3 regions of the Pseudomonas sp. S3_E10 genome follow, and region 3 is predicted to be linked to each of the others. Evidence: predicted binding sites of a transcription regulator. Region 3 holds the regulator's gene; each other region holds the start of a gene.
The links. Region 3 encodes FliA, which starts transcription of late flagellar genes. Its sites were predicted from a motif close to CTAAAGTTTNNNNNNNNNNNGCCGNTAA; they were not measured.

Region 1 (10,313 bases), 200 kb from region 3:
TGTTGGCGCATCCGCAAGCTCAAAACCCCTTCCCCATAAACCAGATCCCTACACCTGGCCGCACCGCGTACGTACCGCAGGCGTCCGGCTTCGTTACGCCCAGGGGTATGAGATCGCCAAGATCCAGAACACCACCGCTAACCCCCAGCAGATGGGCCCCGCCGTGGAAAAATCCTGGATGCTGCCCGTCGACATCCCGCCAGCAACCCATCGCTGCCTGGTCCCAAAAACCCCGGCCATCGAAAAACTCGCACGCAACCGGAAGTTCTCTGCGACGCGCCCAAGACCTACAACGTAACCGTGGCCAAGGTGAAGGGCGAACAGGCGCTGAAACTGATCGACCCACGTTTCTCGATTATGCGCGGCATCAGCTTCAGCCAAGGGTTCTGACGCAAGCGTCGGCATGGGAGAGACGCATGAAAAAAATGCCCCTCCGATGCGCACACACTAGCCTTGCAGTGTTCGCAGTTTTTCTTCGAAGTAGCGGATTTGCGCCAAGTCATCGGGGTCGACCTGCCTGAGTATCTGAAGAGCCTTTGTATAGGCGGCGCGTGCCTTGGCGGTGTCGCCTTGAGCCTCGTAGACTCGCGCAAGGTTGAAGTGGCGCAAAATTATTTTGGGGTGATGCTCGCCAAACGTTGCCTGGTCACTGTTCAGCGCCATCGTCAGGAAGGCTTCCGCTTTATCGTACTGGCCCAGGCCGCGATAGGCGTCGCCGAGGTTGTTCCAGCGGATGGCGACCGTCGGATGGCGCGGACCATGCAGGGCCATGTCGATATCCAGCGCCTGTTGAAAAAGCGGCAGCGCCGCCTCGTACTTGCCCTGGAGGTTATAGGCATTGCCCAAGTTGTTCAGCGAGACGGCTACCGAAGCGTCGTTGTCGCCGAGCAGTCGCTTTCTCAACGCGATATTTTTGCGCAGGTTTTCGAAGGCCTCTTCATATCGGCCCAGTTTGCTCTGCGCGGTACCGATGTTGTTGTAGCTGTCGGCAATTATCAGGTCATCCGGGCCAAGTACCGCGAGGCGCATTTTCAAGGATGTTTCATAGTAGCCAAGGGCAATCTCGAAATTGCGTAGTCGCTCGTGAAGATAGCCGAGGTTGTTCCAGTAGGTCGCCTGTTGCGCGGTCGAGGCTTGGCCGTTCTGTTTAGCCGCCTCCAGTGCCTGGGTAACCAGGACGATGGCGGTACGGTCATCGCCCAGCACAGAGACTGCCAGCGCCTTGATATTCAACGCCTCGGAGTTGGCAGGGTCGGCTTCAAGCACGCGATCCGCTTCCTCAATCGTCGCCTGATACTGCCCTGCCGCGAAAAGGCTAACTGCTTTGTCGCTCACGGCCCCCAGGGCGGCCTCAGCGCCAAACATCAGAAAGAGCAATGAGAACGGCAATAGCGCTTTCAGCCAACGAATGCGCAGGGAGGTTCTTGGGTTTGAAATGCAGATCTGACTCATGGTTTTTTTCGATCCAACACACTCATTAAATTGAAGTAACGAAGCGGGCTTTGACGCGGAACGGGGGTGGGTTCGTTTACCCGCCCCCTTCCCAGACGCATGCTATTAAAAGACATCCATCGCTCTACAAAGCCCCGCCTTCTCAACAGCCTCATTTGCAGGTTCCCCCCTGCATTCAAACGCTGCAACGCGACCAGACACCGGCCACTGTCCAACAGGATCAATTCATAGTCCTGATGCGCCGTTGGGGTGAAACGAAAGGTCTGTTGGCAGCTATAGGAATAGCCGGCGCAAACGTGGCCTTCACTCCACGAGTGGTCACCGTAACAGCTGGCGCGTTGACGTGGCACGAATATCCAAAGCAGCCCGATTAAGTTTCCCAACGTCAGGTCGATACCCTGACTAACCCGCTCCCCCTCGCAGCCAGGAAGCTCACATGAACCTTAGAAACCTTAACGTAGCTCCACGAGCTTCCTTGTTTTTCGCGTCAATCATCGTATTGGTCTTTGTACTCGGCGCAGTCGCCGCAGTGCAGATGGGCAAACTGCGGGATGCAGAAAAAGATATTGAAACCAACTGGCTGCCAAGTATCAGGCAAACAGCATTAATGAACTCCGGCGTGATGCGGCTGAGGCTTGAAACTCAGCGCGCGCTCGCTGACCCTACAACCCTTCAGTCGACCGTTGCCTCCTTTGCAGGCTACCGCAAGGCCTTGGCGGATGCGGTAGCCCAGTATGAACCACTGATCGCGAGCAACGACGAGCGCACCCTGTATCTAGTGGTTAAAGCGTCCGCCGATGCATATGCCAAACAGCTGGACATTCTCGAACCTTTGATGGCGCGCGCTGACATACCTGCAGCGGTAAGCCAGGTGAGTACAGGCATCCGCCCGTTGACGAATCGGTTGGAGGGCGAGATCAAAGCCCTGACTGACTACAACAACAATGGCGCGACAGCCGCTGGGCAATACGCAACCGCCACTTACGCCGAAGGCATCTGGGTAATCAGTGGCCTTATTGCCGGTGTCGTAGTCCTGACTATCGCGCTGGCGACCCTTCTGACCAAGAGCATCACCACTCCGATAGGTACAGCCCTGTCCGTGGCCGAACGCATAGCCGGCAGTGATCTGTCCAAAGAAGTGCAGGTCAGCGGGAAGGATGAAGCCGCACGCCTGTTAAAAGCGCTGGCCCAGATGCAGGAAAACCTGCGCAAAACCATCATGCAGATCAGTGATTCATCCACGCAGCTGGCCTCGGCCGCAGAAGAAATGACGGCGGTCACGGAGGAATCCAGTCGAGGCCTTGTTTCACAAAATGATGAGGTCAACCAGGCGGCCACCGCCGTAACCGAAATGAGCGCGGCGGTTGACGAGGTGGCCCGCAATGCAGAGTCGGCCTCCGAAGAGTCGCGTCGCACCCAGGGGTTCACTGAGACCGGCCTGGAGCGCGTCTCTCAAACACTGAAGTCCATTCAAAAACTGAGCGGCAACGTTGAAACCACGAGCGACAAGATTCAGGTGCTGTCAGAGCGCGCTCAAAGCATTAACAAAGTCGTCGAAGTGATCAGGGCCATCGCCGAGCAGACCAACCTGCTGGCGCTGAACGCAGCCATTGAAGCCGCAAGGGCCGGTGAGCAAGGGCGCGGCTTTGCCGTGGTGGCGGACGAGGTCAGGGCGCTGGCGCACCGAACGCAGTCTTCCACGCAAGAGATCGAACAGATGATCTCCGCCATGCAGAGCGACTCAGCCGAAGCGGTGGAAGCCATGAGCAAAAGCAAAGAGCTGGCGACCCAATCCCTCGACGTCGCCCAGGAAGCCAGCACTTCACTGGACCAGATCGCCAAGGCCATTACGCAGATCAACGAGCGCAACACCTTGATAGCCACTGCGTCTGAAGAACAAGCTCATGTAGCGCGTGAAGTCGACCGTAATCTGGTCAGCATTCGAGAGCTGGCCGTGCAGAGTTCCGCGGGCGCCAGTCAAACCGCCAGCGCGTGCGGAGAAATGTCAAAGTTGGCGGTCGACCTTAACAGGATGGTGAGTCGCTTCGTCGTTTGAAACATCAGGCCCCACGCGTTCCGCCAGGGGTGTATTGAAGGCGGCGGCAATACCCGCTGCGCCACCGGCCGGGATCAGGTCTTCAGGGCGGACGATGCGTGCGTTAGGCAGATAGCGGTGAAAGAAATGCAGGCAGCACCGCAAAATCATAGCGGTGCTTGCGCCCCAGGGCTTGAGCCGCCCCATCTACCACCGGCATTTCACGCAATACGGGCAGAAACTGTGCTATCGATGCACTCCCCCAATCCCCGAAGGCTGTCCCGACCATGAGCCTCTCCGCCGATTTCACCCCATGGACCTCCCTGCTCGGCGGTGCCTTGATAGGTTTGTCCGCCGGCCTGTTCATGCTGCTCAACGGGCGCATTGCCGGTATCAGCGGTCTGCTCGGCAGCCTGCTGTCCAGGCGTAGCGATGGTCGGGGGGAGGCGCTGGTGTTCGTCGCGGGGTTGATCGCCTCGCCCCTGATCTGGTTACTCGGCGCGCCGTTGCCGCAGCCCTCGTTCCAGGTCGGTGGCGTGGCGCTGGTACTGGCGGGGGTGTTGGTGGGGATCGGTACGCGCTATGGCGCCGGCTGCACCAGCGGGCACGGGGTCTGCGGGCTTTCACGGTTGTCGGTGCGCTCGCTGGTGGCGGTGGGTTGTTTCATGGGCAGCGGCTTTGCCGGCGTCTACGTGCTACGTCATGTAGTGGGGGCTTGAGCATGCGCAAAATCACGGCTTTGATGGCGGGCTTGATCTTCGGGCTGGGGCTGTACCTCAGCGGGATGACAAACCCGGCCAAGGTGCTGGGTTTTCTCGACCTCGCTGGCGACTGGGACCCTTCGTTGGCCTTGGTCATGCTCGGGGCGCTGATGGTGAGCAGCGTGTTTTTCTTCTTCGCCAGGCGGCGTGACACCGCATTGCTCGGCGCGCCGATGCAGATGCCGACACGGCGCAACATCGACCGCCGGCTGGTGCTGGGCAGCATCGTGTTCGGTATCGGCTGGGCGATTGCCGGGCTCTGTCCCGGACCGGCCGTGGCCTTGCTGCTGACGGGGCGATGGCAGGCGGTGCTGTTCAGCGTGGCCATGCTGGCGGGCATGCTGGTGTTCGCGGGCCTCGAATCACGCAAGCAGCGCTGAACATTGCGGCTGGCGTCAGCCCCTCAATCCGCGGCCTGTTGGAAGGCATAGCCGCTCACCGCCAGCAACACACCGGAGATGGCGTAAGTAAAGCTGATCATCACGCGGCGGCCGATCACGTCAAACAAGCGCCCCAGCAAGACTACCGCTGCGGTGTCGCGTTGGAGCACGTGTTGCTGGGTCATGGCCACGTCCGTCATGTGCAAGTCACTCCCCGTTATGAGTAAGCGCCTGAAACGGGAGTTCAAATTCAATGGCGTCGCTTATGCGCTGAACGAAGCAAGCCCCGGCGTAGTCGGAACAGCAGGCCACCGGCAAGGAACCCGCTCATGCCCTTACGCTTCGCCACCCTGGCAACCCTTTTCAGCCTGGCTGCCACGGCCAGCGCTGCCCAACCACCGCTGCGCCTGGAAAACCTGCAACGCTGCGGCGACGTGTTGGAAAACCGCCAGCAGGACTGGTGCCTGACCGTTCGCGGCCTGAACGATGCCCCGCCACAGCTGAAACTGGCGGGCAAGGCCCTGCCGGCGGATGCGGTACAACGCGACGGCAACCACGTGCACCTGCACCTGGACAGCGCCCGCTATCAGAGCGGCCCGCTGTGGCTGGAAGACGGCCCGCGCGTCAGCAATGCCGCCTGGCTGAGCGTGCGCAACAGCCAGGTGGTAGCGGCCGGCCCCAGCGAAGTGGCGAAGAACATGGACGGCCTGACCACCTATGTGAACCTGGTCAGCGTGCTGATCGAAGAAGACCAGAACGGCCGCCAGGAAGCCGAGCGCCTGGCGCGCAAATATGGAGCGACGGTGGTCGGCAGCATCGCGCCGTTGAATGTCTTCCAGTTGCGCCTGCCGGCCACGGACCTGATGCAACGGGATGCGCTGGTGCTGCGCCTGGGCAGCGAGACCGGCGTGGATGCCGTGGTGATCGAAGAGTCCGCCGCCGAAGAAACCGAGCACGCCGCCACGCGCCGTGAAGCGCCGAAAAAACCGCCCGCCGACTCCGATGAATGGGCCGCCAACCGCTTTCTCGACGCGGTGGCCTACTATCAGCGGCGCATCCCGGGGCAGCACTCGCCGATCCTGCCAAAACCGGTGCGCGTAGGCGTGATCGAGCGCGGCGTGGACTTCGACACGGCGGATTTCGCCGACTACCTGGGTGCCTGCGCGCCCAGTCGAACCTGCGTGTACGCACGCGACACCGACGGTGCAAACGGCCACGGCACCACCGTCGCCGGCATCCTTGCGGCGCGTTGGCACAACGGCGGCAACAGCGGTTTTTTGCGTGGCCTGGACAAGGCCAGCGGTGGTTTCGACGTGATCGTCGAGCGTAATTCCGATGCCGGCATCACGGCCAACATCGCGGCATCGGTCAACCTCGTGGAAGACGGCGTACGCGTGCTCAACTGGAGTTGGGGCATCCATCGCGTCGGCACCCGGGACGTCAACGGCCAGGACGTCGACTCACTGGTGCGCTCGGGCATTGCCATGAGCGGCTACGAAGAATTGCTGGAAGAATTTTTCCTATGGCTGCGCAAGGAACATCCCGACGTGATCGTGGTGAATTCCGCCGGTAACGGCTCGGCGTTCTCCGGCACGGATGACTACCGCCTGCCCTCCTCGTTTATCACCGAGCAACTGTTGGTGGTGGGCGGCCACCAGCGCGGCGAGCAGGCCGGCCTCGCCGTGGATGACCCGGCCTATGCGGTCACGCGCAGTTCCTCGAACGTCGACATGCGCGTCGATATCACCGCCGCCGCCTGCGCCCATGCATCCACGGCCGACGCCGGCGAGGAAGGCGCCGTGCATTGCGGCACCTCCTATGCAACCCCGATGGTCGCGGGCCTGCTGGCGGCCATGCTGTCGATCAACCCGCAACTGCAACCCGAGCAATTGCGCACACTCTTGCGCCGCAGCTCGATGGCGATTGGCGACAACCATGACTTTGAACGCAGCGACGCCCAGGACCTTACCGCGCCGATCCTGCCGTCGGAGCGTAGCTATCAGCTCAATGACAAGGACGTGGGGCGTTCCGCGCGGCTGGACATGCAAAAGGCACTGGACCTGGCCGTACAGAGCAGGACGCGGGTGCGTTGAACCTGAGGGCGACGGTTCTGCGTTATCAGTGGGGCTGAAAACCAGCCCCCCTGCCGAGCGTCAGCGCCGTTGAATCTGCACACTCGCAAAGGTCGGCTCATCGCGCGCCTGTTCCAGCGTGTTCTTCGGCTTTGCCGACGAGCGCGGATGCACCACCGGCCGGCTCGCCTGCGGGGGTTGCAGGCGCATGTCGCAGCGTTCGTCGCTGGGCGCTACGCCGAAGAAATCCCGATAGCACTTGGAAAAATGCGGCGTGGACACGAAGCCGCAGATCACCGCCAGTTCCACAATCGAAATAGGCGTTTGCATCAGTAACTGACGCGCACGCGTGAGGCGCAGCTTGAGGTAATAACGTGACGGCGTGCAGTACAGGTAACGCTGGAACATGCGCTCCAGTTGGCGCCGGGATACCTGCACATAAGCCGCCAGGTCATCAAGATCGAGGGGTTCTTCCAGGTTGGCTTCCATCAAGGCCGCCACTTCCTGCAGTTTGGGCTGTTGCGTGCCAAGCAGGTGCTTAAGTGGCACGCGCTGGTGGTCGCGTTCGTTGCGGATGCGCTCGTACACGAACATCTGCGATATCGCCGCCGACAGCTCATGCCCGTGATCGCGGCCAATCAGGTGCAGCATCATGTCCAGCGGCGCGGTGCCGCCGGAGCTGGTGAAGCGGTTGCCGTCGAGGGTGAACACACTGGAGCTGACAGTGACCCGCGCAAAGGCTTCCTGCATCGACGCCATCAGCTCCCAATGCACGCTGCATTGGAAGCCATCGAGCAAGCCTGCCATGGCCAGTGCCCAACTGCCGGTACACACCGCGCCGAGGCGCTTGCAATGCACGCGGGCCTGGTTGCGCAGCCAGGCGATGTGCTCAGGCTTCACCGCCGTGCGAATACCCACGCCACCGCACACGATCACAGCGTCGAAGCTGTGCGGGTCCTGCGTCGAGGCATCCGGCGTGACCGGCACGCCATCGCTCGCCCACACCGGCTGGCCGTTGAAGCTGAGGGTTTGCCAGCGGTAGAGCTCTTCGCCGGCCAGTTGGTTGGCCATGCGCAGCGGCTCGACCGCCGAGGCCAGTGAAATCAGGGTGAACTGGTCCAGCAGCAAAAAGCCGATGTTCTGGCAAGCAGGCGCGTGAGGCGTCATGACCGGTACCCCCCAACGGCTGATCAGGATTGCCCCAGCGAAACCGGTTCGGCCGTCGGGCCGTGCGGACGCGCCGTGAGCAGGCCGATCAAGGAGATGACCAGCGCCAGGCCAATGGTCGACGACACTTCGGTACGGTGCTCCGGCGTGACCATCATCACCCCCAGCGCCAGGCAGATGAACACGATCACCAGGTAGGTCAGCCAGGGAAACAGCCACATGCGAAAGCTCAACTCGACGTTCTGTCGACGCAGCAACCGGCGCATGCGCAGTTGGGAGATGGCAATCACCAAATACACCAGCAGCGCGATGGCGCCGGAACTGGCCAGCAGAAACTGGAACAACCCGGCCGGCATGAAGTAACTGAGCAATGTCACGCCCGCGCCGATGATGGTGCTGGCAACCACCGCGGCCCTGGGCACGCCTGCCGTCGAGGTGCGTTTGAGCGCTTGCGGTGCGTCGCCACGTTTGCCTAGGGAAAACAACATGCGCGAAGAGATGTAGATCGAGGAGTTCATGCAGCTGGCCACGGCGATCAACACCACGAGGTCAACCATGAATTTGGCATGGGGGATGTTCATCAACTCCAGCGCGCGTTGATAAGAACCGACCGACGCCAGCAGCGGGTCATTCCACGGCACCACCGAAATGACGATGGAAATCGACAACAGGTAAAAAATGCCGATGCGCCAGATCACCGAACGGGTGGCCTTGGCGATGTTCTGCGCCGGGTTACTCGACTCGGCCGCCGCGATAGTCACGGCTTCGGTGCCGATGAAACTGAACATAATGGTGATAAACGCGCCCACCACCGCCGACAGGCCGTTGGGTGCGAAACCGCCGTGTTCCTGCATCAACCGGCTGAGGCCGCTGGCCTCGCGGTCGGGAACCCAGCCCATCAACACGCTGAAACCCAGGCCGATGAACCCCATGATCGCGAGCACCTTGGCCATCGCGAACCAGAACTCGAACTCACCGTACTTGGCCACGCTGAACAGGTTGGTGATGACCAGCAGGATGATCGACAGCAAGGCGAACAGCCACGCGTCCACCTGCGCGAACCACTGGTTGAGCACATGCCCGGCCGCCAGCGCCTCGATCGGGATGACCAGCACCCAGAACCACCAATACAGCCAACCGATGGTGAACCCCGCCCAAGGGCCGATGGCCTGGTCGGCGTAGGTGGAAAACGAGCCCGTGTCCGGCCGCGCCACGGCCATTTCACCGAGCATGCGCATCACCAGCACCACCAGCAGCCCCGAGGCCAGATAGGCCAGCAACACCGCCGGCCCGGCGGCCGCAATGGCATGCCCGGAACCGACAAACAACCCGGCACCGATGATGCCGGCGATGGACAGCATGGTCACGTGGCGCGGCTTGAAGCCTTGCGCCAACTGGCCGTTGGAGTCCGTGGAGTTCAGGCTATTCATTGTTCTTGTTGTGCTCTGCGACCGAATTCGCACCACCTTAAGGGGGCTCGGCAAGGCCAAAGTAGCCTGGTTGCGCCATTGTCATGCTCGATGTCGACACGCAGGCAAACCGTGGGCGTCAGCGGCAGTCGACCCAATCACAACGCAGTTCCAAATGTGGGGCTTGCTCCCGATTGCGGTGTGCCAGCCAACTTATCTGTATCTGACACTCTGCCATCGGGAGCAAGCCCCCTCCCACAGTGGATCTGCGGGCACTTGCGCCTCAGCGCAACGCCGGGTGCTCGCGCAGATGGTCGACCAGGAAATCGACCAGGCTGCGTACACGCACCGGCGCCTTGAGGCCTTCGCGGTATACCACCTGCACCGGAATCGATGCCGGCTCGCAGGCGGATAACACCCGGCGCAGGCGCCCGCTCTGCAAATAGTCGTACAGCGCATAACTTTCGCACCGCACCAGCCCGGCGCCATGGGCAGCGGCGTTGATGGCTGCCTGCACGGTGGAGCAACTGAGGTGAGGGCACGCCTTGAGCAGGCAGGTTTCGACGCCGGCCTGGAACGGCCATTGCACCTTGTCCTGATGGGCCTGCACGGCGATCAGTCGGTGCTGCAGCAGGTCGTGTGGAACCTGGGGTTGGCCATGGGCGGCCAGATACGCCGGGCTGGCGCAGATGATCGAGCGCACCTGCCCGACCGGGCGCGCAATCAACGAGGAGTTGGGCAAATGCCCCATCACCACGGCCACATCCACGCCTTCCTCATGCAGGTTGACGAGGCGGTCATGATAATGCGCAAAGAGCCGCACCTGCGGGTACAGGTCCATGTAGCGCGTCAGCATCGGCGCCATGACATAACGACTGAACAACAACGGCAGATGCACCCGCAGGCTGCCTTGTGCCTGCACGTGCAAGCCCTTGGCAAACGCTTCGGCCTGCTCGACGTCATCCAGGATGCGCGAACAGTCAGCCATGAACGCCGCGCCCGCTTCTGTCAGCGCCACACCGCGCGTGCTGCGCACC
Region 2 (10,313 bases), 330 kb from region 3:
CCTGGAAACTGCGCCCAGCAGTACCGTCATTGTTTTCCATCTGCGCCCGCTTGGCGCTCGCGGCATACATGAAGTTGGCATCCGTCATCATTGCCGGGTCATCGCCCTTGAAACGCGCATGAATGGCCGCCTGCCTCACCTCGTCATTGGACAGAGAAAGCTTGAAGCCATCACGCATGGTCACCTCGTAGCCGTGGCCCAACGCCTTAACGTCTTTGAAAATGTCCGTAGGTTTTTGCCCATACCGCATCATCGCCGCCTTTATCGCCGATACAGTCACGCAATTGCCGTCAGGCCCCTGCCTGAAGCCACTCCAGATATTGTCCGGCTTTTTCCCGGGGTTGCTCGTGTCGGGCTTGTAGTGGTGATGCCGTGAGCCTTCGGTAATCGGCTTGTTGCTCATCGACTCACTGGGACCGAAGCCGCCGCGACCGGGAAAATCACCGCCGCCACCGCCATCCCTAGGCGATGGTGGTGCCGGAGAAGGGGCAGGCGTATCCGGAAACAGGTCCGGAAACAGCATCTTTAAAAGCTCCAGCCATCGCTTGGAGCGTTCTTCCTTGAGTTGCTCAAGGATTTTCTTGAACGTGTCGTCCCCCAATGCTGTGCGTTTTTCATTGAGCCTGTCGCGCAATTCCCGGACAGTCTGGTTTTTGCCGGTACTGTGCGCGTCATCAAGCTCCTTGAGCAGTTGTGCGACGGCCTCCTTATTTTTTGCGTCCCGGTCTTCGTTGATCGCGTGTGTCGCGCCTTTGCCGCTCAAATAGAACTGTGCCGCTCCCGCGTCAAAATGCACGCCGGCCTCGCTGCGACCCATCCCCCACTGATTTCCCATTGTTATTCCCCACCCAAGGTCACAAGCTCGATAGCTTCCGGCTTCATGGGTGGCATTCAGGGCGTAGGACGTTCCAGACGACGTTTGTCAGGGCAAAAAAAACCCCTCGATCGAGGGGTTTTCAGTCAAGCGCATTACGCCATGGCATCAAGTCATCTGAATGATGGTCTGCATGATGGTGCTCTGGGTGGAGATAGTCTTGGCGTTGGCCTGGTAGTTGCTCTGGGCCTTGATCAGGTCCACCAGCTCGTTGGTCAGGTTGACGTTGGAGTTCTCCAGGGAGTTGGCCACGATCGAACCCAAGGTACCGGATTGCGGGGTGTCGTAACCCGGCTGGCCCGAAGCGAACGTCTCTCTCCAAGTGGTGCTGCCGGCTGGCTGCAGGCCCTGCTCGTTGTTGAAGCTGGCCAGGGAGATCTGGCCGATGGCCTTGCTCTGCTGGTTGCTGAACGTGGCGAACAACACGCCGCTGCCGTCGATTTTCAGGCCGGTGATCTGGCCGGTGGCATAGCCGTCGGTGATCGGTGGGTTGCGGTAGGTGGCCGAGTTGTACTGGGTGATGTTCGCCATGTTGATGGCGATGCCGTCAGGGTTGGCATCCGCGCCGTTGGCTTTCCAGACGCCATTGGTCACGGTACCTGGCACCCAACCGGTCAAGGTCAGCGTCGTGCTGGACGCGCCGGCGGTGACGATGCTGGTGAGCTTGCCATAGCCGTCAAAGGTCAGGGTCGAAGGCACAGGCGGAGTGGGTGGCGTACCGCCCGTTGGTGACGAACCGTTAGGGTTGCGCCCATCAATCAGCGTATAGGCGTTCCACTTGTTGCCGTCGGTTTTCACCAGGTATTGCACCATCGGGTGCGCATTGCCTTGGGCGTCGTACAAGGTGGTGCTGTATTGGGTGGTGAAAGTACTGGTATCCGTCGGGTCGAATGGCTTGAGCGTCTGGTTGATCACCGGCTCCGAGGAGTTCAGGTTACTGGTGGAATCCACCTTGGTGGACGCCTTCGGCGGCAGGTTCGACAGGTTCAGTTGCAGGTCGGTCAGGCCACCCTTGATGATTTTGCCGTCATCGTCCGCCGCATAGCCTTGCAAACGCGAGGTACCGGTGTTGTTGGTGATATAGCCGTCTTTGTCGGCACGGAAGGCACCGCTGCGAGTGTACTCCAGCGAACCGTCGCTGCCCTTCTGCACGAAGAAGCCACCACCCTGGATCGCCATGTCCAGGATACCGCCGCTGCCGTTGACGTCACCCTGGGTGAATTGCTGGGACACCGCCGCCAGGTTCACGCCGTTGCCGATGCTGTTCTGGCCGGTACCCAGTTTGGACGCGGCATAGATGTCGGAGAATTCCGCACGGGACGACTTGAAGCCGGTGGTCGCGACGTTGGCGATGTTGTTGCCGGTCACGTCCAGTTGTTTATTGGCCGCATAGAGGCCGCTAAGGCCGATGTTAAAAGACATGTTTCTCTCCCTCTGCCGTATCTAGCCGGCTCTATGTACCAATAGTCTGAATTTGCGACAGCTTCACGCTGCCCATGCCACCTGCAAGGTTCAGCAGCATTTCGCCGCCGGTCTTGCTCAACGTCACGCTGGTCACGGTTGCCGGCAGCGATGTTGCCAGGGCCACTGCGTCGCCCTTGTCATTCTTGGTCGTGGCCGCAAAGGTGTAGGTGCCGGCTGGGGCGACCTCGCCGTTGCCGTTCTTGCCATCCCAGATAAAGTCCGACGTACCGGCACTCTGGGCGCCCAAATCGAGGGTGCGCACCAGGTTGCCGTCTTTGTCGGTGATCTTGACGGTGACGTTACCCGTCGCCGCGGTCACGGCCACCGAGCCGGTCATGCTCTTGCTGGTATCCACCAGGGCCTTGTCGGTCTGGGTGATGATCGAACGCCCGACCAGCGAAGAAGCCTGCAGCGCTTGCGAGGAGCTGAAGTTGCTGGAGATGTTATTCACCGAGTCGTTCAGGGTGTTGATGCCTTCGAGGCTGCTGAACTGCGCCAGCTGGGCCACGAATGCACCGTTGTCCTGGGGTGACAGCGGGTTCTGGTTTTTCAGTTGGGTCACCAGCAGTTGCAGGAACGCGTCCTTGCCCAGCGACTGGTTGCCCGTCGCGGTCTTGGAAGCATCACCCAGGCTGCTGTTGTCCGTTGCAGTCTTGACCTTGGAATTGAACAGGTCCTGGACTGCCGTGTTGTTAGACGTATCAACGATGGCCATTATTTGGCGCCCCTTATCACTGACCCAGGGTCAGGACCTTTTGCATCATGGTTTTGGCGGTGTTCATCATTTCCGCGTTGGTCTGGAACGAGCGGCTGGCGGAGATCATGTCGGCCATCTCCTCGACCACGTTGACGTTCGGGTAATACACGTAGCCTTTTTCGTTCGCTGCCGGGTGGTTAGGCTCGTAGCGCGCTTCGAGGTTGCTCTGGTCTTCGACCACACCGAGTACCTGCACGCCTTTGCCGGCGGCGTCCTGTTCCTGGAACAACGAATCGCTGCCACCGTTCTGGCCGGCCTGGAACATGGTGGCGAACACCGGGTGCCGGGCGCGATAGGTTTGGTCAATGCTCGAAGACACAGTCTCGGCGTTGGCGATGTTACTGGCGACGGTGTTGAGGCGCGTGGTCTGGGCGCTCATGCCACTGCCGGCAATATTGAAAACACTGGACAGGGACATGGCTTACTCTCCACGCAGGGCTGACATCAGCCCTTTGAATTTGCTGTTGAGCAGGGTAAAGCTGGCCTGAAAGTTCACCGAGTTCTCGGCATAAGCCGATTGCTCCAGTTGGGCGTCGACGGTGTTCTGGTCGATCGATGGCTGCATCGGCGTGCGATACAGCAACGACTCGTCACCACTGCTCAGGCCTTGCGCTTCGATATGACGGTTGTTGGTCATGTTCAAGGCGAAGGTGCCGTTCTTGGTCTTGTCCTGCTGTGCAGCGAGCACAGCGGAGAAGTCCAGGTCCCGAGCCTTGTAGTTCGGGGTGTCGGCGTTGGCAATGTTGTTGGCCAGGACTTCGGCACGCTGGGCGCGGAAGCCCAGGGCTTGTTCGTGGATACCGAGCGCTTTATCGAAGCTGATGCTCATGGCGGAAACCTTTAGGCTGACCTGCTGTTCGTTAACAGGACTATAGCAAGGTGCATGCCAACCTGAGCAGAGCCCGAATTTCAAGGGCTTGCGGCAATGTTGCCGGCGGTGATGCCAGAAAAGCGGCAAGCGATTTCCGCGTAGCGCCAGTAAAGCGGCAATCGGGCTTGCCGCTTGCGAGTGGAGGGCTATAAACGGTGTGCGCAGGGGGCCGGGGTATTTAACCGTTTGTCCGTACTGTTATTTATGACAATTGCGACACGCGTAGGCTTTGATGCTTTATCAACCGACCCCCTTAAGCACAACGCAGAGGCTCGACATGTTGATAATCCCGGCCCCCAGGTTTGTCGAACAGGATTCGACACAGCCGATCCCGAATCTTGACCCTGCCCGACTGAGCGGCGACGTCGCCATACTGAGGTTGGATTTTCCTATGCAGCCAGCCGATTATTTCTATTTGAGCCTCAACAGCACCGTTCTTGGTGGCACGCACAATCAAAGCTTTAATATTGCCCACAGCACCGCTTCGCTGCGGATTCTGATTCCCACGAACATTGTCATCGCCAGTGCGGGCACCGAAGTCCAGTTGCGGGCCCGCATCCTGCGTGGAGGGCTGTATTCCACTGCAGGGGAGGCGAGAGTAAACATCGGTCGCCTGCCCATTGTGGTGCCACCAGACCAGTCATGGGACTTCAGCGACGGCACCTTTCAAGGCTGGGTAGCACAAGGCGTCTATGTGTCGCGGCTAAGCGTGATCGGTAGCCGCGTGGTCGTTAACCAGTTCAACAATCAGGCCACCAGCTCCCACATCATCACCCGTGCAGTTCCGGTAACGGCAGGACGCACCTATAACTGCAGCTTCGAGGTGACGGGAAGTACAGCCGTCAGCGACGGGTCGACCCTGCACATGACGATAAACGGCAGCCGGATCGGGCCTGACGTCACCACTATTACCGATGCCCGACGCCAAATCGGAACAGGAACATTTACCGCCGCCACGACGGGAACCGTGCGACTCGGCATCTTCAACGCAACAGTGCCCAGCGGGCAACATGGCCTGTCCCTGGGGCCCCTCCAAATGAGCACCACGCCCTGAGCGCTGTTGATGAGGACCGGCAGCGATTTTGCGCGAATAAAAAACGGGAGACTTTGCAAAGGTCTCCCGTTTTTGTTTTTAAAGCGCCGGTTATTTGGCCTGGTAAATGATGCCGGGGCTGCACTGCACCATCTGGAAGTGATCCGGCAGGCCGTTCAGCGCTTCGGAAGCACCCAGGAACAGGTAGCCGCCACGCTTGAGCGTGCCATGGATGCGCAACAGGATGTCTTTCTTCACCTCGGCCGAGAAGTAGATCAGCACGTTGCGGCAAAACACCATGTCGAACTTGCCCAGGCTGGCGTAGCTGTCGAGCAGGTTGAACGAGCGAAACTCCACGCGGTTTTTGATCGGCGCCTTGATCGCCCAGCGCCCGGCGCCTTTAGGCTCGAAGTAGCGCTGCAACCGGTCTTGGGACAAACCACGGCCCAGGGCCAGGCTGTCGTACTCACCGGTCTTGCAGTTGGTGAGCATGGTGCCGGACAGATCGGTGGCGACAATTTGCGCACCGGCCTTCAATTGCCCGATGTTGGTCCGCTCGAACTCATCGATGGACATCGAGATGGAATACGGCTCCTGCCCCGAAGAACAGGCCGCCGACCAGATGCGCAGACGCTGGCCCGGGCTGGCCTTGATAGCCTCCGGCAGCACCTTGCTCTTGAGCACCTCAAAGGGGTAGGTGTCACGAAACCACAGGGTTTCGTTGGTGGTCATGGCATCGACCACCATCTCTTTGAGCCCACTGCGCGGCTGGCCCTGGATCCGTTGAACCAACTCACCCAGGGACTTGATACCCTGCTGCTCCATTAGTTTGTTAAGACGACTGGATACCAGGTATTGCTTGTTTTCACCGAGCAATATCCCACAGGCTTTTTCCAGGAAGACCCGGAACTGCTCAAAATCCAAATTACCTGTAGACACTGATACCGCCTCTAAAATCGTATGACCGCCAGGGAAAAAGCCCCTGGCTATTATTATTCTGCTGCCTTGATCCGGTCGACCACCCGGGATGCCAGGTCATCAGGACGGAATTTGGCCAGGAAGTCATCGGCACCGACTTTCTTGACCATCGCCTGATTGAATACACCCGACAACGAAGTATGCAGGACGATATGCAATTTTTGCATGCGTGGATCGCTGCGTATTTCGGCCGTGAGAGTGTAGCCATCCATTTCCGGCATCTCGATGTCGGAAATCATCATCAAGAATTCTTCTTCCGGCTTCTTACCCTCATCCACCAGTTTGCGCAGATAGTCCAGCGCCTGGCGGCCGTCGTTGAGCGCCACTACGTCCACGCCGACGGTTTGCAGGCAACGGGTCACCTGCTTACGCGCCACCGAGGAGTCGTCCACTGTGAGCACCCGCAGCGAGACCGCCTTGTGCGCCGTCTCCGCGTCAACCACACCGACCGAAATCGATTCCGAGGTCGGCGCCACTTCGGCGAGGATCTTCTCTACGTCGATGATTTCCACCAACTGGTTATCGACCCGCGTCACCGCCGTGAGGTAGTGGTCGCGGCCGGTGCCCTTGGGTGGCGGATGGATCTCTTCCCAGTTCATGTTGACGATGCGCTCCACCGAGCGCACCAGGAAACCCTGGGTCTTGGTGTTGTATTCGGTAATGATCACGAATGGGCTTTCGCGGTCCTGCAAGCCTGCCGAACCTGTGGCCAGGGCCAGGTCGAGAATCGGAATGGTCGCACCACGAATATTGGCCACGCCACACACCACCGGGCTGGATTTGGGCATGATCGTCAGCTTGGGGCACTGCAGCACTTCCCGTACCTTGAACACATTGATGCCATAGAGTTGCTTGCCATCGAGGCGAAAAAGCAACAACTCCAGGCGATTCTGCCCTACCAGCTGTGTGCGCTGGTTTACTGAATCCATTACACCTGCCATGCCTTTACTCCTACGCTAAAACCTTGGGCTGTACCTACACGGCAGCGCGCACCCAACACTAAACGGCACGAGCCTTGCTATTTATTGGCCATGGACATTAAAACGACAGTTTCCCGACGCCTTCGACTCCCACGTTACCGCAGATTGCTCTGCGCCTCGGTGGCGTTGCTTGCTTTGAGCCTGAACACCACGGCCCGCGCAGAGAACGTCACCTTGCCTGATCTCCTTATCGGCGTCACTCAGGGCTTTCTTGAGTTCACTGTAGAAGATTATCTGGCAACCACACAGACACCGGGGCGTTATGAAATCCAAGTCAACCAATTGGACCCCCGCCTGCGCATGCCGATGTGCGACAAGGAATTGACAGCGACCCTTGAAAGCCCGGCCCAGCCCATCGGCCGCGTGACGGTACGGGTGCGCTGCGACGGAGCCTCGCCTTGGACGGTGTTTGTGCCGGCGCAGGTAAAGTTGTTTCGCGATGTTGTGGTAGTGGCCCGACCACTGAAACGCACCGGCATCATCGGTTTTGAGGACGTTGTATTACGCGAACGCGACATCAGCCTGATCAGCCAGGGCTACCTGACGTCCCTGGATCAGGCCGTCGGCCAACGATTGACCCGACCAGTGGTCACCGATCAGGTGATCACGCTGGTCCACCTGGAACAGGCCGAAGTGATTCGCAAGGGCGACCAAGTGGTAATTTCCGCCAGCAGCGGTACGCTGAATGTAAAAATGCCCGGTGAAGCGTTGTCCAACGGCGGCATGAGTGAACAAATTCGAGTCAAGAATCTCAATTCCAATCGCGTGATCAAAGCGCGGGTCACAGCCCCCGGACAGGTAGAGGTCGCTTTATAGATTACTGGTACAGGACGCTGGGTTTTCCTACACTGTGCACGCGGTTTACCGTGCGGAGATTTATTGTCATTCGCGCCTAAAGTTTGTCCGGGTATGGCCGAAAACATGGCAAGCGTCCAAATACCCAGAGGTTTTTTTATCATGGTCATCGATTTCAGCCGTTTGAATAACACCCCGTCGACGTCAGGCGCTACGCGTACCAGCGCTGCCAAAGAAAGCGTCGAAGCCAAGGCCCAGCCGCTGACAGAACAGGCCAGCGTCAGCCAAAGCGGGGAATCCGTACACCTGAGCAATGAGGCTCAACAGTTGCAGAAGGTCACTGACTCGCTGCGCGATCAACCAGTGGTCAATAAAGCCCGCGTGGCCGAGTTGAAACAGGCAATCGCCGATGGCAGCTATAAAGTCGACAGCAACCGTGTAGCCAGCAAGCTGCTTAATTTCGAAGCCGAGCGCTAGGCAAAGGCCTGCGCAGGGCTTTTGGACGCTTAAACCCCAAGGCCAGCCATGCATCACGACGAAAATTTGCTGCAACTGATCATTGATGATCTAGCGCCGACGCAACAATTGCTCGAGCTGCTCAAAGAAGAATCCCTGGCCCTCTATGGCCGGGATATGCCGCTGCTGGAAGAAATTCTGGCGCGCAAGCAATCGCTGATTGTGCTGCTGGAGCAACACGGCAAAAAACGCAGCCAGATCCTCAGTAGTCTCGGCCTGCCGGCAGACCATGACGGCCTGGCGCAGTTGGCCAGCCACTCCTCGGTTGGCGACCAATTGCTGTCCCAGAGCAAAGAACTCAATCAGTTGCTCGCCCAGTGCCAGGAAGCCAACCGGCTCAACGGTCAGTCGATCCAGCTTCAGCAAGCCACGACCGCCAACCAGTTACGCATACTTCACGGCGGAGAGCCGCCGGCGCTGTATAACGCCCAGGGTTCCACCTCGCGTCTGGTCAAACCAAGCACCCGCAGCCAAGCCTGACATCGGTTTACCGTGCGCCCTATCCAAGGCGCGCCACATGCTGGCAAAATGCCGGTTCTTGCGTGTAGTCGTATTTTGTCTGGAGATGGAAGAACCGTGTTCAACGCCCTTAATGCGGAAGATGCCCCGCAGCCACCCAAGGTGCTCACCACGCCTCTGGAAATCGCCGGCACCTTGCGGATGCTGCAAGACAGCCATGACCCGCTGATCATCACCTTCCACGAACGCAGCCAGCGCTTCCAAAGCTATCTGGTGGACGTCAACCGTGACAGCAACACGCTGGCACTGGACGAAATGATTCCACGCGACGGCGAACGCTACCTTGAGAGCGGCGAGCCCTTCCGCATCGAAGGCTTCCACGATGGCGTTCGCGTTGCCTGGGAAAGCAAGGGCACCCTGGCTATCAGCGCGAAAGACGGCCACCGCATTTACACCGGCAGCCTGCCGGACGAGGTGGTCTACCATCAGCGTCGAAATGCGTTCCGTGCCGCGTTGAAGCTGGCGCAATTGGTCAACATCGAACTGGGTGGCGAAAAACTCAAGGCGCCGGTCAACGGTAAATTGCTGGATATTTCCGCCACCGGCTGCAAGCTGCGTTTTGAAGGCAATATCTCCGAGCGCCTGCAATTGGGCCAGGTCTACGACCGATTTATTGCCGCCCTGCCCTTTGGCAGCATGACCACCTCGGTCGAATTGCGTTACCTGCACTTCGAAGAAAAGATCAATACGACCTTTGCCGGCGTACGCTTCCACAACATGAGTGGGCTGGTACAGCGCCAGGTCGAGCGCTTTGTGTACCAGTTGCAGCGTGAAGCGCGACGGTTCGATAAAGACGACGATTTTTAATACATACAGGTCGTCACAAAAAAACGGGCAGATCCTTTGGGGATCTGCCCGTTTTTTTCGTTCAGGGGCGTGCCCTGCTGAGGTCATGGGGATGCTCGTCCGGGTCCGGATGCTCGGGTGGCGCTTCGCAGCCTGGCTCCTCTATCGGCGGCTGCTCTGGCTCGGTTTCAGGCTCAGGCTCAGGCGCAGTGGTCTGCATCTGCTCCTGGACCACGGCCTCATCCACCCGCGGGTCAAGTGCAGCCACCAGCGGTGAGCTGGACATACTGTCGGGCATCGCCACGTGATGCAGGGGGGCGTCCTCCACCTGGTGCAGGTTGGTGACGGCTTTTGGCCGGATGCGCCACACCAGAATCAACGCACACAGGCTGAAAAACGCGTAAAGCATCTGGCTGCCGAACATCTTCATCACCACACCCGCCAGCAAAGGCCCGATACTGGCGCCGATGCCATATGTCACCAGCAACATGGCTGTCAGCGACACGCGGCGATCACCTTCGACATGGTCATTGGAAAACGCCACGGCCAGCGGGTACAAACAGAACTGCACCAGCGAGCAGAGGAAGCCTGCGACGAACAAAACCTCCAGCGGCACCTGGGTCATGATTGCGAGCGGCAATGCCGCCACCGCCAGGCACAGGGCAAAACAACGAATCAACAGCGCGCGATCATAGCGGTCAGACAACCATCCCAGCGGCCACTGCACCAGCAGTCCGGCA
Region 3 (10,313 bases):
TCCGGTTGCCCGAACAGCGGCGTCAATTCCTGGCCTTCCAGGGAATAGATCGAGCCCAGGCACACCAGCGGCACCGCCAAGGTCAACCCGGCGACGTCGAACAGCAAGCACTCGAACGGCTCGGCGGCCCACGACGGACGACCGTCGCCGGTGACCGGCGGCGGTGTGATGCTGGGCGGCAGGTGCACTTGCACCACCGGCTCGACCACCACCGGCGGCGTCAGCGCTTCCACGACAACCGGCGCCTCGGGCGCCACGGTCAGCGGCGCGGCGTGTGCATCGCGGGCCTGCTCTTCCAATACAGCCAACTGAAACTCATCCAGGGCGTCCGACGGCGGCACTTCTACCGCCGGTTCCAGCACCAGGATCGGTTCCGGTAATTCTTCTGCGGTCGCGTCTTGCAGCAGGGCGTCCAGGTAGGACTCCAGCGCCAGTTGCGGCCGGGTCTTGGTCTTGAGTTCAACGGGGCGGTTCATCATCAAGCCACCTGCGCCACGAGTTGCTGCGACAGCAGATGCTTGAGCAACGCACGGTAAGCCATGACGCCACGGCTCTTGGCGTCGAACTGCGAAGGCGTGAGCCCGGCGCGGCTGGCATCGCGCAGGCGCGTGTCCACCGGGATGTAGCCGTTCCAGATGCTCTGCGGGTAGGCGTCGCGCAATACGCGCAAGGTACCGAGGGAGGCCTGGGTGCGGCGGTCGAACAAGGTGGGGACGATGCTGTACGGCAGCGGCTGCTTGCGCGAGCGGTTGATCATGGCCAAGGTGCTGACCATGCGCTCCAGGCCTTTGACCGCCAGGTGTTCGGTCTGCACCGGGATCACCAGTTGCTGGCTCGCCGCCAAGGCATTGACCATCAGCACGCCGAGCAACGGCGGGCTGTCGATGATCGCGTAGTCGAAGTCCTGCCACAGTTGCGCCAGGGTCTTGGCGATCACCAGGCCCAGGCCGCTCTGCCCCGGCGACTGACGCTCCAGGGTGGCCAGCGCGGTGCTGGACGGCAACAGGGAAATGCTCTCGTTGCTGGTTGGCAGCAGCAATTGGCCGGGCAAGTCGCCAGGCACACTGCCCTTGTGCAGGAACAGGTCGAAACAGCTGTGCTCCAGCGCATCCGGGTCATAGCCGAAGTAGCTGGTCATCGAGCCGTGGGGGTCAAGGTCAACCACGACCACGCGCTTGCCCGCTTCGGCCAGCAAGCCGGCTAAGGCGATGGAGGTGGTGGTCTTGCCGACTCCACCTTTTTGATTGGCAACTGCCCAGACTCTCATTCGGATGGTTCCTCCCGGTGGGCACAAGCGCGACCGAGACATTGCATAGGTTATTGAGCCGGTGACGGAGAATTGACGGCACTCTGCCGAACCAGCGGTTTTACCGGGGCCGGTGCAGTTTGTGTGCCAGCGCGCTTCAGGGCCGCGTCCGGTGTTGCATTGGCGGTGCCGGTCCCGGTCAGGCTGCGGCGCACATCCAGGTTTCGCGAGACCACCAACACCACCCGCCGGTTGCGCGCGCGGCCTTCCAGCGTGGCGTTATTGGCCACCGGCTGAAACTCGCCGTACCCCACCGAGGCCAGGCGCCCGGGGTTTACGCCCTGCATCGCGAGCATGCGCACGATGCTCGCGGCACGCGCCGATGACAGTTCCCAGTTGGTCGGGTACTGCGCGGTGCTGATCGGCACGTTGTCGGTAAAGCCCTCGACGTGCACCGGGTTCTCAAACGGTTTGAGGATCGCCGCCACCTTGTCGATGATTGTGAACGCCTGGTCGCTGGGCATTGCATCGGCGCTGGCGAACAACAGGCTGGAGTTGAGTTCGATCTCTACCCACAACTCGTTGCCGCGCACGGTCATCTGGTTGGAGCTGATCAAGTCGCCGAACGCGGCACTGATGTCATCGGCGATGCTTTTCAGCGGGTCGCTGGTGCCCCCCACGCCGGCGGCTGTTTCGTCACTGTCGTTGACCAGCGGCTTGGCCGGCGTCACGGTCTTGGGTCGCTCTTCGCCGATGGGGATCGGCTTGAGCGCGCGGTCGGCGTCGTTGAACACGCCGATCAGCGCCTGGGAAATGACTTTGTACTTGCCTTCGTTGATCGACGAGATGGAATACATCACCACGAAAAACGCAAACAGCAAGGTGATGAAGTCCGCGTAGGACACCAGCCAGCGCTCGTGGTTGACGTGTTCTTCAGGCTCGCGGCGGCGACGGCTCACAGGCAGGCACCTCTCTGTACACCACTTATGTAACCGCCCCGCTCACAGGGGTGAGCGAGCAAGCTCGCTGGCCACACGTCATTGTTCATATCCATCAGTCCATGAAGCCCTGGAGCTTCAATTCGATGGAGCGCGGGTTCTCGCCCTCGGCAATCGACAGGATGCCTTCGAGCAGCATTTCGCGGTAACGGGATTGGCGCATGGCAATCGACTTGAGCTTGCTCGCTACCGGCAACAACACCAGGTTGGCGCTGGCCACACCGTAGATGGTGGCAACGAACGCCACGGCAATCCCGCTGCCCAGTTGCGAAGGGTCGGCGAGGTTGCCCATCACATGGATCAAGCCCATCACCGCACCGATGATGCCGATGGTCGGCGCGTAACCGCCCATGCTTTCGTAGACTTTGGCCGCGTTGATGTCGCGGCTTTCCTGGGTGTAGAAATCCACCTCAAGGATGCTGCGGATCGCTTCCGGCTCGGCGCCGTCCACCAGCAACTGCAAGCCTTTGCGCGCGTAGCTGTCGGGCTCGGCATCGGCCACGCCTTCCAGCCCCAGCAGGCCTTCCTTGCGGGCGGTGAGGCTCCAGTTGACCACGCGGTCGATGCCACCGGCCAAGTCGACGCGTGGCGGGAAAATGATCCAGATCGCGATCTGCATTGCACGCTTGAACGAACTCATCGGCGACTGCAGCAACGCGGCGCCCACGGTGCCGCCAATCACGATCAGCGCCGCCGGCCCGTTGGCCAAGGCGCCCAGGTGGCCGCCTTCGAGGTAGTTGCCGCCAATGATTGCGACAAACGCCATGGTGATGCCGATCAGGCTCAACACATCCATTAGAGGCAGGCCTCCACCAAATGCTTGCCGATGTCGTCCAGGCTGTACACGGCGTCGGCCAGGTCCGCCTTGACGATGGCCATGGGCATGCCATAGATCACACAGCTGGCTTCGTCCTGGGCCCAGATCGCACTGCCGCCCTGCTTGAGCAGGCGCGCGCCTTCACGGCCGTCGGCGCCCATGCCGGTGAGCACCACCGCCAGAACTTTGTCACCGTAGGACTTGGCCGCCGAACCGAAGGTGATGTCCACGCACGGCTTGTAGTTGAGGCGCTCATCGCCCGGCAGGATTTTGATCGCGCCACGGCCGTCGACCATCATCTGCTTGCCGCCGGGGGCCAGCAGCGCCAGGCCAGGGCGCAGAATGTCGCCATCCTCGGCTTCCTTGACACTGATGCGGCACAGCTTGTCCAGGCGTTCGGCAAAGGCTTTGGTGAACGCGGCGGGCATGTGCTGGATCAACACGATCGGCGCCGGAAAGTTGGCCGGCAACTGGGTCAACACGCGCTGCAAGGCGACCGGGCCACCCGTGGAGGTGCCGATGGCGACCAGCTTGTAGGCTTTGCGCTTGGGTGCCGGCGAATGCGCCGTTGCAGTGGCCGGGGCCGACGTGCGTACCGGTGGCGGTGCAGGCCGTGCAAGCGGCGCCGGCGCCGGGCGACCGAACGAGGCACGGCTGGAGGCAGCCGGCGGAGCCACCGCTGCCGGGGCAGGCGTCGGTGTCGGTGTCGGCGCGCTGAACAGGCTGCGGCGGTTACTGCGCGAGATGCTGTGGACTTTCTCGCACAGCATCTGCTTGACCTTCTCGGGGTTGCGCGAGATGTCTTCGAAATTCTTCGGCAAAAAGTCCACCGCACCGGCATCCAGCGCATCGAGGGTCACTCGGGCGCCTTCATGGGTCAGCGAGGAGAACATCAATACCGGGGTGGGGCAGCGTTGCATGATGTGCCGGACTGCCGTGATGCCATCCATCATCGGCATCTCGTAGTCCATGGTGATCACGTCCGGCTTCAGCGCAATGGCTTGATCAATCGCCTCTTTGCCGTTGGTGGCCGTGCCGACCACCTGGATGCTTGGATCGGCGGAAAGAATTTCCGAGACGCGGCGGCGGAAGAAACCCGAATCGTCCACCACCAGGACCTTGACTGCCATAAACACTCCGTTAGGTGGGGCGGGCGAGACCGCCCTGCCCCACCAGAATCAAATACGCCGAGCGGCGTAACGCTTGAGCATGCTCGGAACATCGAGAATCAGCGCGATCCGACCGTCACCGGTGATGGTCGCACCCGACATGCCCGGGGTTCCCTGCAGCATTTTGCCCAAAGGCTTGATGACCACTTCTTCCTGGCCCACCAGTTGATCGACGACAAAGCCGATACGCTGGGTACCCACGGAGAGAATCACCACATGACCTTCGTGCTGCTCTTCATGGGCGGCCGATGCAACCAGCCAGCGCTTGAGGTAGAACAGGGGCAGCGCCTTGTCGCGCACGATCACCACTTCCTGGCCGTCCACCACGTTGGTGCGCGACAGGTCGAGGTGGAAGATCTCGTTGACGTTGACCAGCGGGAAGGCGAACGCCTGGTTGCCCAGCATCACCATCAGGGTCGGCATGATCGCCAGGGTCAACGGCACCTTGATCACGATCTTCGAGCCCTGGCCCTTGGTCGAGTAGATATTGATCGAGCCATTGAGCTGGCTGATCTTGGTCTTCACCACGTCCATGCCGACGCCACGGCCCGACACATCGGAAATCTCGGTCTTGGTCGAGAAGCCAGGGGCGAAGATAAGGTTGTAGCACTCGGTGTCGGTCAGGCGGTCGGCGGCGTCCTTGTCCATCACGCCACGCTTGACCGCGATATTGCGCAGGATGGTCGGGTCCATGCCCTTGCCGTCATCGGTGATCGACAGCAGGATGTGGTCGCCTTCCTGCTCCGCCGCCAGGATGACTTTGCCGCCACGGGACTTGCCCGAGGCTTCGCGTTCTTCCGGGGTTTCGACGCCGTGGTCGACCGCGTTGCGCACCAAGTGAACCAGCGGGTCGGCCAGGGCCTCGACAAGGTTTTTGTCGAGGTCGGTTTCTTCACCCACCAGTTCCAGGTTGATCTCTTTCTTCAGTTGGCGCGCCAAGTCACGCACCAGGCGCGGGAAGCGGCCGAAGACTTTCTTGATCGGCTGCATCCGCGTTTTCATCACGGCGGTTTGCAGGTCGGCGGTCACCACGTCGAGGTTCGACACGGCCTTTTGCATGGCTTCATCGCCACTGCTCAGGCCCAGGCGCACCAGGCGGTTACGTACCAGCACCAGCTCGCCGACCATGTTCATGATGTCGTCCAGCCGCGCGGTGTCCACGCGCACGGTGGTTTCGGCTTCACTGGCGGGTTTGTCCGCAGGCGGCGCCGCGGCGGCGGCACGCGCTGGGGCCGCAGCCGGCGCCGCCGCTGGGGCAGGTGCCGGTTTGGCGGCTGGAGCGGCTGGAGCGGCTGGAGCGGCAGCTTTGGCGGGTGCAGCCGCTTTGGCGGCAACCGGTGCTGCCGTAGCGGCGGCAGGTGCAACCTCGCTGAACTTGCCCTTGCCGTGCAAATCGTCAAGCAGGGCTTCGAATTCGTTATCCGTGATCAGGCCATCAGCGGCAGGCTGCGCAGGGGCGGCAGGCGCAGCGGCGGTGGCGGCGACTGCCGGCAAGGCATCGGCCGCAAAGGTGCCTTTGCCGTGCAGTTGGTCGAGCAACGCTTCGAATTCGTCGTCGGTGATGTCGGTGCTGACCGGCCCGCCCGCTGCGGCAGGTGCAGGAGCGGCAGCGGCAGGCGCCACCGCATCAGCGGCGAACTGGCCTTTGCCATGCAGCTGGTCGAGCAGCGATTCGAATTCTGCGTCGGTAATGTCTTCGCTGGTCGGCGCCGCTGCCGGGGCTTCGGCGGCCGGTGCTTCGGCTTCGGCCTTGACGGCACTGAGGGAGTTGAGCAGTTGTTCGAACTCAGTGTCCGTGACATCCGCTTCAGGCTCCGCCACAGGCTCCGGCGCCGCTTCAACCACCGGCGCGCAAGTGTCCGCAGGCTCTGCATAGCGCGCCAGGGCCGCCAACAGTTCCGGCGTGGCCGCCGTGATCGGGGCACGTTCACGCACTTGGCTGAACATGCCGTTGACCGCATCCAGTGCTTCGAGAATCACGTCCATCAACTCCGAATCAACGTGACGCTCACCCTTGCGCAGGATGTCGAACACGTTCTCGGCGATGTGGCAGCACTCCACCAGCTCATGGAGCTGGAGGAAGCCGGCGCCCCCTTTTACAGTGTGAAAACCGCGAAAAATTGCATTGAGCAGGTTCGCATCATCCGGGCGGCTTTCCAGCTCGACCAGTTGCTCGGACAGTTGCTCTAAAATTTCGCCGGCCTCTACAAGGAAATCCTGAAGGATCTCTTCATCGGCGCCGAAGCTCATGTGGGTGCTCCTTAGAAGCCTAAACTGGATAACAGGTCATCTACGTCATCCTGACCTGACACAACGTCTTCACGTTTATCGGCATGAATCTGCGGACCTTCACCCTTGGCGAGATGTTTTTGTGGATCTTTTTCCGAGAGGATCGCTTCGCGGTCATGTTCAATGCCGGCAAAACGGTCAACCTGGCCTGCCATAAGCACCAATTTGAGCAAGTTGCTTTCCACTTCGGTGACCAACTGGGTCACACGCTTGATCACCTGACCGGTGAGGTCCTGGTAATCCTGGGCCAGCAAAATATCGTTGAGGTTGCTGGAAACCGTGCGGTTTTCCTGCTCGCTGCGCGACAAGAAGCCTTCAACCCGACGTGCCAGCTCACGAAACTCCTCAGCCCCGACTTCCCGGCGCATGAAGCGGCCCCAATCGGCGCTCAGGGCCTGGGCTTCAGTGGCCATGCCGTTGACCAGGGGCGTGGCGTTCTCCACCAGGTCCATGGTGCGGTTGGCCGCCGCCTCAGTCAGCCTGACCACATAGGACAGGCGTTCGGTGGCATCGGTGATCTGTGAGATTTCTTCGGCCTGGGGCATGTGCGGGTCAATCTGGAAATTGACAATCGCACTGTGCAGCTCGCGTGTGAGCTTGCCCACTTCCTGATACAGGCCGCGGTCACGGGTCTGGTTGAGCTCATGGATCAACTGCACCGCGTCGCCGAACTGGCCTTTTTCAAGGCTGTCGACCAACTGGTGAGCATGTTTTTTCAGGGTCGACTCAAAGTCTCCCTGTGACGTTTCGTTATGCTCCATAGCTCCCCCGCGATGGCATCAGCCGTGGATGCGTTCGAAGATTTTTTCGATCTTCTCTTTCAAGGCCAGTGCAGTGAATGGCTTGACCACGTAACCGTTAACACCCGCCTGGGCAGCTTCGATGATCTGCTCACGCTTGGCTTCGGCGGTGACCATCAGCACGGGAAGGCTGCGCAGCTTTTCGTCGGCCCGCACATGACGCAGCAAGTCGATACCGGTCATGCCCGGCATGTTCCAGTCGGTTACCAGAAAGTCGATGCTCCCGCTGTTGAGGATCGGAATCGCCGTAAGGCCATCATCCGCCTCGACCGTGTTTGTGAACCCAAGGTCACGCAACAGGTTTTTTATGATCCGCCGCATCGTTGAGAAGTCATCAACGATGAGGATTTTCATGTTCTTGTCCAATTCGACCTCCAAGCAGTCTTAAACGCGCCCAGCACCTGGACGCGTCATTTCAATCAACAGGCATTACACAAAAAGGACTGCCGGGGGCACCACGGGCCGAACCCGCGAAGATCCATCACCTTCGCGGTATCGCTTTGCAGTGTCCCCACACTGCCTGTCAGCGCGCTCGCCACTCTCCCAAACGCCCCCGCAAGCGAGCGGCGCACTGGCTGTGTAACTGGCTGACTCGCGATTCGCTGACCCCCAGGACCTCACCGATTTCCTTGAGGTTCAGCTCTTCGTCGTAGTACAGCGCCAATACCAGTCGCTCACGCTCAGGCAAATTGGCAATCGCGTCCGCCAACGCACCCTGAAAGCGTTCATCTTCCAGGTCTCGCGCCGGCTCCATATGAGTACTCGCGCCGTCCTCGTGCAGCCCTTCGTGTTCACCGTCCTGCAACAGGTCGTCGAAACTGAACAGGCGGCTGCCCAAGGTGTCGTTCAAAATCCCGTAATAATCGTCGAGACTCAATTGGAGTTCGGCCGCAACTTCGTGATCTTTAGCGTCGCGACCGGTTTTTGCTTCAATTGCGCGAATTGCGTCACTGACCATGCGCGTATTGCGGTGTACCGAACGAGGCGCCCAATCACCCTTGCGCACTTCATCGAGCATGGCGCCCCGGATACGGATACCCGCATACGTCTCGAAACTCGCGCCTTTGGTGGCATCGTATTTGGTTGACACTTCGAGCAGGCCAATCATGCCGGCCTGGATCAGGTCTTCGACCTGGACGCTGGCGGGCAGGCGTGCCAGCAGGTGATAGGCGATGCGCTTGACCAGCGGCGCATAACGCTCGATCAACTCGCCCTGACTGTCACGGGCGGACTTCTTGTAGGCGTTATAGCCGTTCGCTGTCATAGCACGGGTCCTGCGCTCGTCTGATGTACCAATCGCTCGACGAAAAACTCCAGATGCCCCCGTGGGTTGGCGGGCAACGGCCAAGTATCGACCTTTTGGGCAATAGCCTTGAACGCCAATGCGCATTTGGAACGAGGGAACGCTTCGTAGACCGCACGCTGCTTTTGCACAGCCTTGCGCACACACTCGTCGTAGGGAACTGCACCGACGTATTGTAAGGCGACATCGAGGAAGCGATCCGTGACCTTGGTCAACTTGGCGAACAGGTTGCGCCCTTCCTGCGGGCTCTGGGCCATGTTGGCCAGTACGCGGAAGCGGTTCATGCCGTAGTCACGGTTAAGTAATTTGATCAGGGCGTAGGCGTCGGTGATCGAGGTGGGTTCATCGCAGACCACCAGCAACACTTCCTGCGCCGCGCGCACGAAGCTGACCACGGATTCGCCGATCCCGGCGGCGGTGTCGATCACCAGCACGTCGAGGTTGTCGCCGATATCGCTGAATGCCTGGATAAGGCCGGCATGCTGCGCCGGGCTCAGGTGCACCATGCTCTGGGTGCCGGAGGCGGCCGGCACGATGCGGATCCCGCCAGGGCCTTGAAGCAGCACATCGCGCAGCTCACAGCGCCCCTCGATCACATCGGCAAGCGTGTGTTTGGGCGTCAACCCCAGCAGAACGTCGACGTTCGCCAGTCCCAGGTCAGCATCCAGCAGCATGACGCGACGGCCAAGTTCTGCCAGGGCCAGGGACAAATTCACTGACACGTTAGTTTTTCCGACGCCACCTTTGCCGCCGGTCACCGCGATCACCTGTACGGGATGCATGCTGCCCATTTTATTTCTTTACCTTGTCTTGCTTAGACGCAGGCTACATGGCTTGGCCGCGTGAATCGCTTGCAGACCATCGATGTAGATACTTTTCACGGTGTTCATCTGACTCAACCGACCCGTTTTGCCGGGTTGTGATAGAGATCGGCGAACATGTCGGCCATCGCTTCCTCGCTAGGCTCGTCTTGCATTTGTACGCTGACGGCGCGGCTGACCAACTGATGACGGCGCGGCAGATGCAGATCATCCGGGATCCGCGGCCCATCGGTCAGGTAAGCCACCGGCAGTTCGTGGCTGATAGCCAGGCTCAGCACTTCACCCAGGCTGGCGGTTTCATCCAGTTTAGTCAGGATGCAACCGGCCAGCCCGCAGCGTTTGTAGCTGTGATACGCAGCGGTAAGAACCTGTTTCTGGCTGGTGGTTGCAAGCACCAGGTAATTTTTTGACTTGATGCCACGCCCGGCCAGGCTTTCGAGCTGCATACGCAACGCCGGGTCGCTGGCTTGCAGGCCGGCGGTGTCGATCAGCACCACGCGCTTGCGCAGCAGCGGGTCGAGGGCATTGGCCAGGGATTGACCGGGGTCGACATGGGTAACCGGCACATTGAGGATGCGGCCCAGGGTCTTGAGCTGTTCCTGGGCGCCGATACGGTAGCTGTCCATGCTCACCAGCGCGATATTCTGGGCGCCGTACTTAAGCACATAACGGGCGGCAAGCTTGGCCAGCGTGGTGGTCTTGCCCATGCCGGCCGGGCCGACCATGGCGATCACTCCGCCCTCTTCCAAGGGTTCGATCTGTGGCGTGGTGATCATCCGCGCCAAGTGGGCCAGCAACATGCGCCAGGCCTGGCGAGGCTCTTCGATTTCGTGGGTCAGCGCCAACAGGTCGCGGGACAACGGGCCGGAC

Region 1: a site for FliA is predicted at 1,822-1,849, ahead of AB4N98_RS21605 (methyl-accepting chemotaxis protein). Genes of this name have one in related genera too.
Region 2: a site for FliA is predicted at 7,850-7,877, ahead of flgM (flagellar biosynthesis anti-sigma factor FlgM). Genes of this name have one in related genera too.

The regions. Positions count from the first base shown of each region.
Region 1 is NZ_CP162743.1:4,710,172-4,720,484, reverse strand. It holds gene AB4N98_RS21610 (tetratricopeptide repeat protein) at 448-1,452, opposite strand; gene AB4N98_RS21605 (methyl-accepting chemotaxis protein) at 1,952-3,508, shown strand; partial or broken gene AB4N98_RS21600 (chloride channel protein) at 3,530-3,640, opposite strand; gene AB4N98_RS21595 (YeeE/YedE family protein) at 3,775-4,206, shown strand; gene AB4N98_RS21590 (DUF6691 family protein) at 4,209-4,628, shown strand; gene AB4N98_RS21585 (hypothetical protein) at 4,652-4,828, opposite strand; gene AB4N98_RS21580 (S8/S53 family peptidase) at 4,958-6,721, shown strand; gene gbdR (choline metabolism transcriptional regulator GbdR) at 6,782-7,867, opposite strand; gene AB4N98_RS21570 (amino acid permease) at 7,891-9,297, opposite strand; gene AB4N98_RS21565 (LysR substrate-binding domain-containing protein) at 9,560-10,313, opposite strand, start outside.
Region 2 is NZ_CP162743.1:4,180,751-4,191,063, reverse strand. It holds gene AB4N98_RS19245 (hypothetical protein) at 1-835, opposite strand, end outside; gene flgE (flagellar hook protein FlgE) at 983-2,296, opposite strand; gene flgD (flagellar hook assembly protein FlgD) at 2,328-3,053, opposite strand; gene flgC (flagellar basal body rod protein FlgC) at 3,070-3,513, opposite strand; gene flgB (flagellar basal body rod protein FlgB) at 3,517-3,924, opposite strand; gene AB4N98_RS19220 (hypothetical protein) at 4,358-5,020, shown strand; gene cheR (protein-glutamate O-methyltransferase CheR) at 5,111-5,938, opposite strand; gene AB4N98_RS19210 (chemotaxis protein CheV) at 5,992-6,918, opposite strand; gene flgA (flagellar basal body P-ring formation chaperone FlgA) at 7,009-7,773, shown strand; gene flgM (flagellar biosynthesis anti-sigma factor FlgM) at 7,915-8,229, shown strand; gene AB4N98_RS19195 (flagella synthesis protein FlgN) at 8,278-8,748, shown strand; gene AB4N98_RS19190 (flagellar brake protein) at 8,845-9,594, shown strand; gene AB4N98_RS19185 (MFS transporter) at 9,656-10,313, opposite strand, start outside.
Region 3 is NZ_CP162743.1:4,507,370-4,517,682, reverse strand. It holds gene AB4N98_RS20765 (CheW domain-containing protein) at 1-476, opposite strand, end outside; gene AB4N98_RS20760 (ParA family protein) at 479-1,267, opposite strand; gene motD (flagellar motor protein MotD) at 1,318-2,205, opposite strand; gene AB4N98_RS20750 (flagellar motor protein) at 2,300-3,040, opposite strand; gene AB4N98_RS20745 (protein-glutamate methylesterase/protein-glutamine glutaminase) at 3,040-4,191, opposite strand; gene AB4N98_RS20740 (chemotaxis protein CheA) at 4,240-6,480, opposite strand; gene AB4N98_RS20735 (protein phosphatase CheZ) at 6,492-7,280, opposite strand; gene AB4N98_RS20730 (chemotaxis response regulator CheY) at 7,299-7,673, opposite strand; gene fliA (RNA polymerase sigma factor FliA) at 7,843-8,583, opposite strand; gene fleN (flagellar synthesis regulator FleN) at 8,580-9,413, opposite strand; gene flhF (flagellar biosynthesis protein FlhF) at 9,518-10,313, opposite strand, start outside.